Regions from separate parts of the Pseudoalteromonas sp. BSi20311 genome, predicted to be linked through region 1. Evidence: predicted binding sites of a transcription regulator. Region 1 holds the regulator's gene; each other region holds the start of a gene.
The links. The regulator sigma-54, encoded in region 1, starts transcription at its own class of promoters, with help from an activator protein. The targets are predictions, from matches to a motif close to GTTGGCACGNNNNTNGNNT.
Positions count from the first base shown of each region.

Region 2: pdsR (proteobacterial dedicated sortase system response regulator) is a predicted target of sigma-54. The motif match lies at 1,542-1,560, and genes of this name have one in related genera.
Region 3: fliE (flagellar hook-basal body complex protein FliE) is a predicted target of sigma-54. The motif match lies at 923-941, and genes of this name have one in related genera.
Region 4: flgB (flagellar basal body rod protein FlgB) is a predicted target of sigma-54. The motif match lies at 856-874, and genes of this name have one in related genera.

Region 1 is NZ_BADU01000188.1:42,101-44,308, reverse strand. It holds gene lptB (LPS export ABC transporter ATP-binding protein) at 1-203, shown strand, start outside; gene P20311_RS17995 (RNA polymerase factor sigma-54) at 538-2,037, shown strand; gene hpf (ribosome hibernation promoting factor) at 2,064-2,208, shown strand, end outside.
Region 2 is NZ_BADU01000065.1:15,667-17,874, reverse strand. It holds gene pdsS (proteobacterial dedicated sortase system histidine kinase) at 1-670, opposite strand, end outside; gene pdsR (proteobacterial dedicated sortase system response regulator) at 664-1,359, opposite strand; gene pdsO (sortase-associated OmpA-like protein PdsO) at 1,586-2,208, shown strand, end outside.
Region 3 is NZ_BADU01000083.1:9,053-11,260, forward strand. It holds gene P20311_RS09525 (sigma-54 dependent transcriptional regulator) at 1-823, shown strand, start outside; gene fliE (flagellar hook-basal body complex protein FliE) at 981-1,313, shown strand; gene fliF (flagellar basal-body MS-ring/collar protein FliF) at 1,334-2,208, shown strand, end outside.
Region 4 is NZ_BADU01000100.1:2,212-4,419, reverse strand. It holds gene flgC (flagellar basal body rod protein FlgC) at 1-409, opposite strand, end outside; gene flgB (flagellar basal body rod protein FlgB) at 412-822, opposite strand; gene P20311_RS11820 (protein-glutamate O-methyltransferase CheR) at 952-1,782, opposite strand; gene P20311_RS11815 (chemotaxis protein CheV) at 1,803-2,208, opposite strand, start outside.

The DNA.
Region 1 (2,208 bases):
ATATTAAAAAGATCATAGAGCATCTTAAAAATCGAGGGATTGGCGTATTGATCACAGATCACAACGTACGCGAAACACTTGATGTTTGTGAAAAAGCCTACATAGTTTCTCATGGGGAGTTAATTGCATCAGGCACTCCAGATTACGTATTAAACGATAAAACAGTACGCGATGTTTATTTGGGCGAGCAGTTCAAGCTCTAATATTTGTGTTATTCCACTAAGCATCTGCTAAGATTAATTATACTTAGGTCTGTTGACCTTTCAAGGTTGAATTTGCAGCAGTCTGTTTGGTATTTAGGCAAGGCAGAGCCTATGTGATGTGGTATTCCCCATAAATAGGCGATAACGCAGCATCAATGCCAAACAGGCGCTGCCCTTCGGGTTCTGCCTAGGGACGATTTACTTTTTGTTGCTCGGTTTTGACTTAGCCCACTAGGTTACAAACCTCGCGCCGCGATTAAACCGCCCCTAGTTTGAACAAATTTTAATCCGTAAAGGTCAACAGACCGTAATTTAAAAGGATTGTTAGAGATAAATGAGGCAATCATTACAGCTGCGCATGGGCCAGCAACTTACAATGACTCCACAGTTGCAACAAGCAATTCGCTTATTGCAGCTCAGTACATTGGATCTCCAGCAAGAAATTCAAGAAGCGCTCGATAGCAATCCCTTGCTTGAAGTTGAAGAACAAGATTACAGCGAAGATGCTGCGGGTAAAAACGAACAAAAAGCCGATAACGATGAATCAACGCTAAGTACTTCAGCTGACGAAAAACCTAGCGAGTATGAGCAAGACAGCGGCGAAGCCATGAGCAAAGACACCATTAGCGATGATATGGCAATGGATGTTACATGGGATGAATACATGAGCGCAGCACCTGCCTCTTCATCGGGACCGATGCCTGAAGATGAATCAATTTATCAAGGCTCTTCAACTGAAACGCTGCATGAATATTTAATGTGGCAATTGCAACTGACGCCATTTAGTCCTACAGATGAAGCCATTGCGATTGCAATAGTAGAAGCCGTGGACGACTCAGGTATTTTAACCCTTAGCTGTGAAGAAATTTTAGAAAGCTTTAATCAAGAAAACGACGACGAAGATGAAGTTGAACTTGATGAAATAGAAGCGGTATTAAAGCGTATTCAATTATTTGATCCGGTAGGAATAGCCGCGCGTAGTTTACAAGAGTGCTTGTGTATTCAACTTAATCAGTTTGATAAAGACACGCCTTTTTTAAACGAAACAAAAATGATTTTAACCGATCATATTGATTTGCTGGCTGCACGTGATTATCGCACGTTAATGAAAAAAACTAAGCTCAAAGAAGATGAGCTTAAAGAGATCATGACGTTAATTCATACCCTTAGCCCAAAACCGGCGGACACTATTGTCAGAGAAGAGTCAGAGTATGTTATTCCTGATGTGTCGGTTAAAAAAATTAAAGGGCGTTGGGTGGTTGAACTAAACCCTGATAGCATGCCTAAAATTAGGGTAAACAGCCAATATGCGGCTATGTCACGTACTGTTAAATCAAGTGGTGATAGCCAGTTTATTCGCTCACACTTGCAAGAAGCAAAATGGTTTATAAAAAGTCTAGAAAGTAGAAACGACACGCTACTTAAAGTAACTAACTGTATTGTGCAACAGCAACAGGCCTTTTTTGAACATGGTCCTGAGGCAATGAAGCCTATGGTGCTTAATGATGTGGCAGAAATGGTAGAAATGCACGAATCGACTATTTCACGTGTTACTACGCAAAAATACATGCACACACCACGGGGTATTTTTGAGCTTAAATATTTCTTTTCAAGCCATGTAAGCACTGAAAACGGTGGCGAATGTTCATCAACAGCAATTCGCGCATTAATTAAAAAATTAATCGCAGCAGAAAACTCAGCTAAACCATTGAGTGATAGTAAAATTGCAGATATATTGGCAGAGCAAGGAATTAAAGTAGCAAGGAGAACTATTGCAAAATATCGCGAATCTCTAGCTATTCCCCCGTCGAATCAACGAAAAAGTTTGATTTAAGGCGTACAACAAAGAGGAAAATGTTTATGCAACTGAACTTAACTGGTCGCCATGTAGATATTACTGACTCGCTTAGAGACTACGTAAATAGTAAATTTGCAAAGCTGCAGAGGCACACTGATCACATAACGAATGTGCATGTTATTCTCGATGTAGAAAAACTAAACCAAA
Region 2 (2,208 bases), on a different contig from region 1:
TGCCAAGCATACTCAAAGGAAAGCGCAGCTCAAGGTTGTAACCTGTTTCAGTTTGTTTAAAGAAACCCTGAATTTTAGTAAAAGGCATTTTACTATTGGCATCAAATGCGTTGACCCAGCCATCTTGGCGCGGAGCAATAATATAAGTATTAAATTGCCCATCAGGGTTTTTTAGGCCAATTTTTATGTAATCGTTATTGGTAATGCTGAGGCTATTTTTAGCACGGTAAATTACAGTGTCATCTGTGACTTTAAATACAGCATATAAGTAATTATCAAACTTACCTACCATGTGGCTAAATGATAAGTTGTTTAGTTGATGGTTATCATTGGCTGTTTGTAAGTAGCGTTTGTCATAAAGCCAAAACAGCGATTGATAAGCGTCCCAGTCGTTGAGTTTGCCATCGAGCTGAATCGGGCTTTTTAAATTATAAGCATAGAGATCGCGACCTTTTACCACTTGATCTAAAAAGTTGGTTTGTTCGTCAAATAAAGCGGGGCGTTCGTGCAGGGCCGTTGCCAGTGCGCGTGTAGTACCTACTAGCGTTTTTTCTTGGCCTTGGCGTAAAAACTTTTCCATTTCCCATACGTACTCGTAGCCTAACCATGGCAACAAAAACAAAAAGCACGAAAGTAAAATAAATTTACTGCGTAGGCCAAATCTCAGCATGTGGGTTGCTCCCACCTGTAACCCATGCCATACACGGTATCAATGCAGTCAAACTGGCTATCGAGTGCTATAAACTTTTTACGAATGCGTTTTACATGAGAGGTAATGGTACTGTCGTCTACATAAATTTTAGCATCGCTCATTAACTCATTACGGCTTTTAACGTGGCCAGGTCGTTGGGCGAGTGAATGCAGCATCCAAAACTCAGTTACGGTTAAATCAACCAACTGTTGCTGCCAAAGCACCTGCATGCGTTGCGTGTCGAGTGTTAGTTGACCGCGAATTATTAATGCGTTGGCATCGGCGGGTTGCTCTAATGCTTCCATGCGGCGAAATAGCGCACCAATACGCGCGGCTAAATGCGCTAAGCTAATATCTTTGGTTAAGTAGTCATCGGCGCCCATGCGCAGGCCGCATACGGTGTCTATTTCGCTGTCGCGAGCGGTTAAAAAAATAATTGGTAAGGTTTTAGAAAGTGAACGCAGTGTTTGGCACAGTAAAAAGCCGCCATCTATTTCATGGCCTAAGCCAATATCAACAATGGCTAAATCGGGGAGTGCTTCTTTAAAAGCTACTTCTGCTTGAGGGCGGTTTTCATAACCACTTACCTGATAGCCTTGAGCGCTTAGCATTTCTATGTAGTTTTCGCGAATGGCAGTTTCATCTTCAACGATAGCTATTTTTTTCATTTTTTAATTACTCATATTGACTTAGGCGCACTATAGCGAAGTTTTTGCGCTAAGTACGGTTAAAAACACAATTGCCATTTTTTTGCCACAATTGCTCAGCAGTTTGCCATTTTTACTCCCCTTTATTGCCACTTCATGGTGTTTTAATACAGCTATTGAAATTACCAATACAACGCAAGTGCCAACCAATAGCTTGCCAACCATTATTAATAGTAAGGAATAGACCATGAAGAAAACATTAATCGCACTCACACTTGTTAGCACTTTTTGTACGCCAGTATTTGCTGCGGATACCCCATCAAAAGAAGCAAAAAAAGAAACAATTGTTGGCCTGAGCACCGGTGCCATTATTGGTGGTGTTGTTGGTGGGCCAATCGGCGCGTTTGTAGGCGCATTTGCTGGTGGTTTGATTGGCGATGCCAAGGTGGCTGAGCAAACCATTGCTGAGCAGCAGCAAGCTTTAACTGTAATGGCAGAGAAAACCAACGACTACCAGCACGTACTTAATCATAACAGTCACCTAGAGGCGCAACTTGAACTACTGGCGCAACAAAATGAGCAATTAACTCAATCGCAGCTTAATAATTTATTGGCGATGACGGTGCAATTTAAAACAGGCTCTAGCGATATTGCTCCACATTTTGCCAAGCAGCTTGATCAATTGGTAGCGTTATTAAAAAGCCAACCGCAACTCGCACTCGATTTAAGTGGCTTTGCCGATCAGCGCGGTGCAGAGCAAGCGAACTTATTACTTTCAAAAGCCAGAGTAAACGCCGTACAAAGTTACTTAATTAAACAGGGAGTAAGCCATACACGTTTGAGCACACAAGCGTTTGGCGAGCAACAAAG
Region 3 (2,208 bases), on a different contig from region 1:
GAAAGGCGCGTTTACCGGTGCTATTCAAGCTTGCCCTGGTAAGTTTGAACAAGCACAGGGCGGTACTATTTTACTTGATGAAATCACCGAAATGGATTTAGGCCTGCAAGCCAAGCTGTTACGTGTACTACAAGAGCGTGAAGTTGAGCGTTTAGGTGGTCGTAAAACCATTGCACTGGATGTACGTGTGCTTGCCACAAGTAACCGAGAGTTAAAAGAAGCGGTTGCTGAAAACCAGTTCCGCGAAGATTTATACTATCGACTCAATGTTTTCCCACTGCTGTGGCGACCACTGTGTGAGCGCCCAGGGGACATTATAGTGTTGGCTAAACATTTGATTGAACGTCACTTAAGTAAAAGCAAAGAGCCAATGGCGTATTTAGATAGCAGTGCAGAGCAAAAACTGCTTAGCCATAGCTGGCCCGGTAACGTACGCGAACTAGATAACGTTATTCAGCGAGCATTAATTTTACGCAGTGGGAATAGTATTGATGAGCATGCTATTTTTATCGAAAATCTAGCTCCAACGCATTTTGTGGCAGAAACTAAAGCTGACATTGAGCCTGTAAAAAGTAGTCTCAGTAACGCTTATTATGATGAAAAAGCAGCGCCTGCAGATGAGCAAAAAAATGATTTGTTAGCCGTCGATACTGGTAGTTACAAAGATGAGCTTAAAGATAAAGAACATCGTATTATTTTAGAAACCTTGGCACGCTGCCAAGGAAAACGTAAAGAGGTCGCCGAAACCTTAGGTATTAGCCCGCGTACTTTACGCTACAAATTAGCACAAATGCGTGATTTAGGTATTTCCCTCCCAGCATAACCCCCATAAGCCCTAAGTTCAATCACTTGAATTTAGGGCTGTCAAAACTCTGACTGCTTAATTATTTTACTTAAAGCGTTGTTTTAATTGATTTTAATTTTTGGCATGTTTTGTGCTTTATTCTCTTTAAGAGTTTACTGCATTATCAGAGACAATTATGAAAATTCAAAACAGTGCTTTATTTCAAGAAATGCAATCAATGGCTGCAGAAGCCACACGTAGTAATCAAGTTAATAACTTGCCAACGCAAGTGCAATCAACCTCTACAGCACAGTTTGGTGACATGTTGAGTAATGCCCTTAATACAGTGCATGAACTTCAGCAAGACGCAGGGCAAAAAGTAAAAGCGGTAGAGAATGGCGACAGAAGCGTGTCACTTGCCGAGGCTATGATTGCTTCGCAAAAGTCTTCTGTGGCATTTGAAGCTACGGTACAGGTTCGTAATAAGCTTGTTGAGTCTTATAAAGAAATTATGAACATGCCTGTTTAATTAGGTAGTGGAGAATTATTGTGGCGCAATCTAATCAATCTACAGATCTGGCACTTGCTGATGGCATGATGGAGCAAAGTGAAAACGAAGATCAACAAGAGCAAAAATCAGGCTATTTCAGTGCCCTTGGCGGTGTTGATGTTTTACGTCAAATTACCCTGATTGTTGCATTAGCTATTTGTTTAGCCATTGCTATTTTCGTTATTATTTGGGCTCGTCAGCCAGATATGCGCCCTTTAGGTAAAATGCAAACTGAAGAGTTAATAGAAACACTCGACTTTTTAGATGCACAAAAAATTGACTACCAACTTGATGGCAATGTGGTCTCGGTGGATGAAACTGAATATCAAAATATCAAGTTATTGATGACCCGTGAAGGTTTAGATCAAGGGCCTACATCAGGTAGCGACATTATTATGCAAGACATGGGGTTTGGGGTAAGCCAACGTTTAGAACGTGAGCGCCTTAAACATGGCCGTGAGCAACAACTTGCCCGTACTATAGAAGAGCTAAATAATGTTACTCGCGCCAAAGTATTGTTAGCTATTCCCAAAGAAAATGTATTTGCCCGTAGAGAGAAAAAACCCTCTGCGACTGTTGTACTTACTCTTAAACGCGGTCGCTCTCTAGATGGCGAAGAAGTTGACTCGGTTGTTGATATGATAGCTTCAGCGGTACAAGGGCTTGAGCCTTCGCGCGTTACTGTGACCGATCAAAATGGTCGTTTATTAAATTCAGGCTCGCAAACCTCTTTAGCTGCACGCTCGCGTAAAGAATACGATATAGAACGTAAACGTGAGCAAGAATACCTAGAAAAAATCGACAGTATTTTGATCCCCGTGGTTGGATTAGGTAATTACACCGCACAAGTAGATTTAAGTATGGACTTTAGTGC
Region 4 (2,208 bases), on a different contig from region 1:
TTTTACTTAACATTTGCTTAGCTGCATCAGCAACTTGAACATTTGTCTGATAAGAGCGAGATGCAGAAATCATATTTGCCATCTCCTCAACAACATTCACGTTGGGTTTATAAATATAACCATTTTCATCCGCACTGGGATGGTTTGGGTTATATTCAATTTGTAGTGGTTTATCACTCTCAACCACTCCTAACACTTTCACACCAACGGCAGAGCCCTGTGGGTTGCTTGCTGACGCTGACGCTTTTGTTAGCTCCGCAGCAAATACAGGTTGTCGCGCTCGGTACGTCTCATTTTGTGAAGAGCTAATTGTATTGGCATTAGAGATATTACTTGCGGTGGTATTTAATCGCACGTTTTGTGCACTCATACCAGAACCAGCAATATCAAACACATTATATAAACTCATAATTAGGCTCCTTGACTACCGAGGGCTTTTTTCAGGCCTTTAAACTTACCATTAAGAAACTGGACACTGGCCTGATACTCCATAGCATTCTGTGTATACAAGTTTCGTTCCACCTGTATATCAACCGAGTTACCATCACCTGTATCTGTTTGATTTGGCGTACGAAATAATTCATTACCACCTACGCTTCGGGTACCACCGGCAATGTGTTTTTCATTGGTTCTTACCATGCTATTGCCGCTTAGTTGGTTAGACTTTGCCGTTTTTAATGCTGAGGCAAAGTCGATATCTTTTGCTTTATAGCCGGGCGTATCAGCATTTGCGATATTAGTAGCGAGCATTTCTGCTCTTTGCGAACGGATCAACATCGCATGCGGATGCACGCCTAATGCTTTATCAAAACTGATAGCCATAACTACCTCCAAAAAATTGACTCAGTACCGATAAAGCAATAAATGAGCCAGCAGTGAAAATAGTGATGATAAAAACAAAAAACGACGCAATAGGCGTCGTTTAGAGGAGGGATAATATATTAATGAAGGTCATTTCTTTTGATAAATGATACCAGGGTTACAACGCACCATATCAAAGTCAGTACTTAAACCAGACATAGACTCCGACGCACCTAAAAATAAATACCCCTTAGGGTTAAGTGCTTGAGAGAATTGTGCAATTATTTTGGCTTTCACCTCAGGTGAAAAGTAAATTAAAACATTACGGCAAAATATAATATCGAACTTACCCATTAAAGCGTACGAATCGAGCAAATTTAAATGCCTAAAGCTCACTTGCTTTTTCAATGAATCAACCACTTGTGCCATACCATTGCCGCTGTCTTTAAAAAACTTTTTACGACGTTCAGCAGAGAGTCCGCGAGCCAATGCCAATGCATCATATTCAGCATGTTTACACATATCAAGCATGGTATTTGATATATCTGTACCAATTATTTGTGCACCCATTTTTAAAACACCAGGGCTGCTGGATTGAAACTCAGCAACCGACATCGCTATTGAGTAGGGTTCTTGTCCTGATGAGCTCGCCGCAGACCATATTTTTAATGGCCTATTTAACGTTTTAAACTCAGGGAATAATCTGGTTTTAAGTAACTCAAACGGATATTGATCTCTAAACCACAATGTCTCATTGGTTGTCATGGCATCAACAACGGCTGCGCGCAACTGGCGCTCATGCACACCGAGAGTTTTACTTACCAATTCAGACAACGATTCAACATTAAATCGAGACATTAATGGTGCCAAACGGCTCTTTACCAAATACTGCTTATTTTCACCTAAAACAATACCGCACTGTTGCTCTAAAAATAAGCGAAATTGATCGTATTCTTTTTGCTGCAAATCTTTATTAGTCAAATCAATAACACCTGTGTTTATTAATCACAATGAACCCACTTATTAACGGCTGTAGCAAGCTCGTCTGGGTTAAATTTTGCAATAAAATCGTCAGCACCTACTTTTTCAATCATTGCTTGATTGAAAACACCGCTTAAAGATGTATGTAAAATAACATGAAGTGGTGCAAGTTTAGGATCGGCTTTAATCTCTGCAGTGAGTGTATAGCCATCCATTTCTGGCATTTCTACATCAGAAATTAATAACCCTACACGCTCTGTAATATCATTAACGCAATCAAGCTCTGCAATTTCTTTTAGTCTTCTTAGAGCTTCTTTACCATTTTTAGCAAGCTCAGTAGTAACACCTAAAGGCTCTAGCGCTCGTTTAACCTGATTTCGTGCCACGGCCGAATCATCGGCAATAAATACAATTCTTTCACCTAGG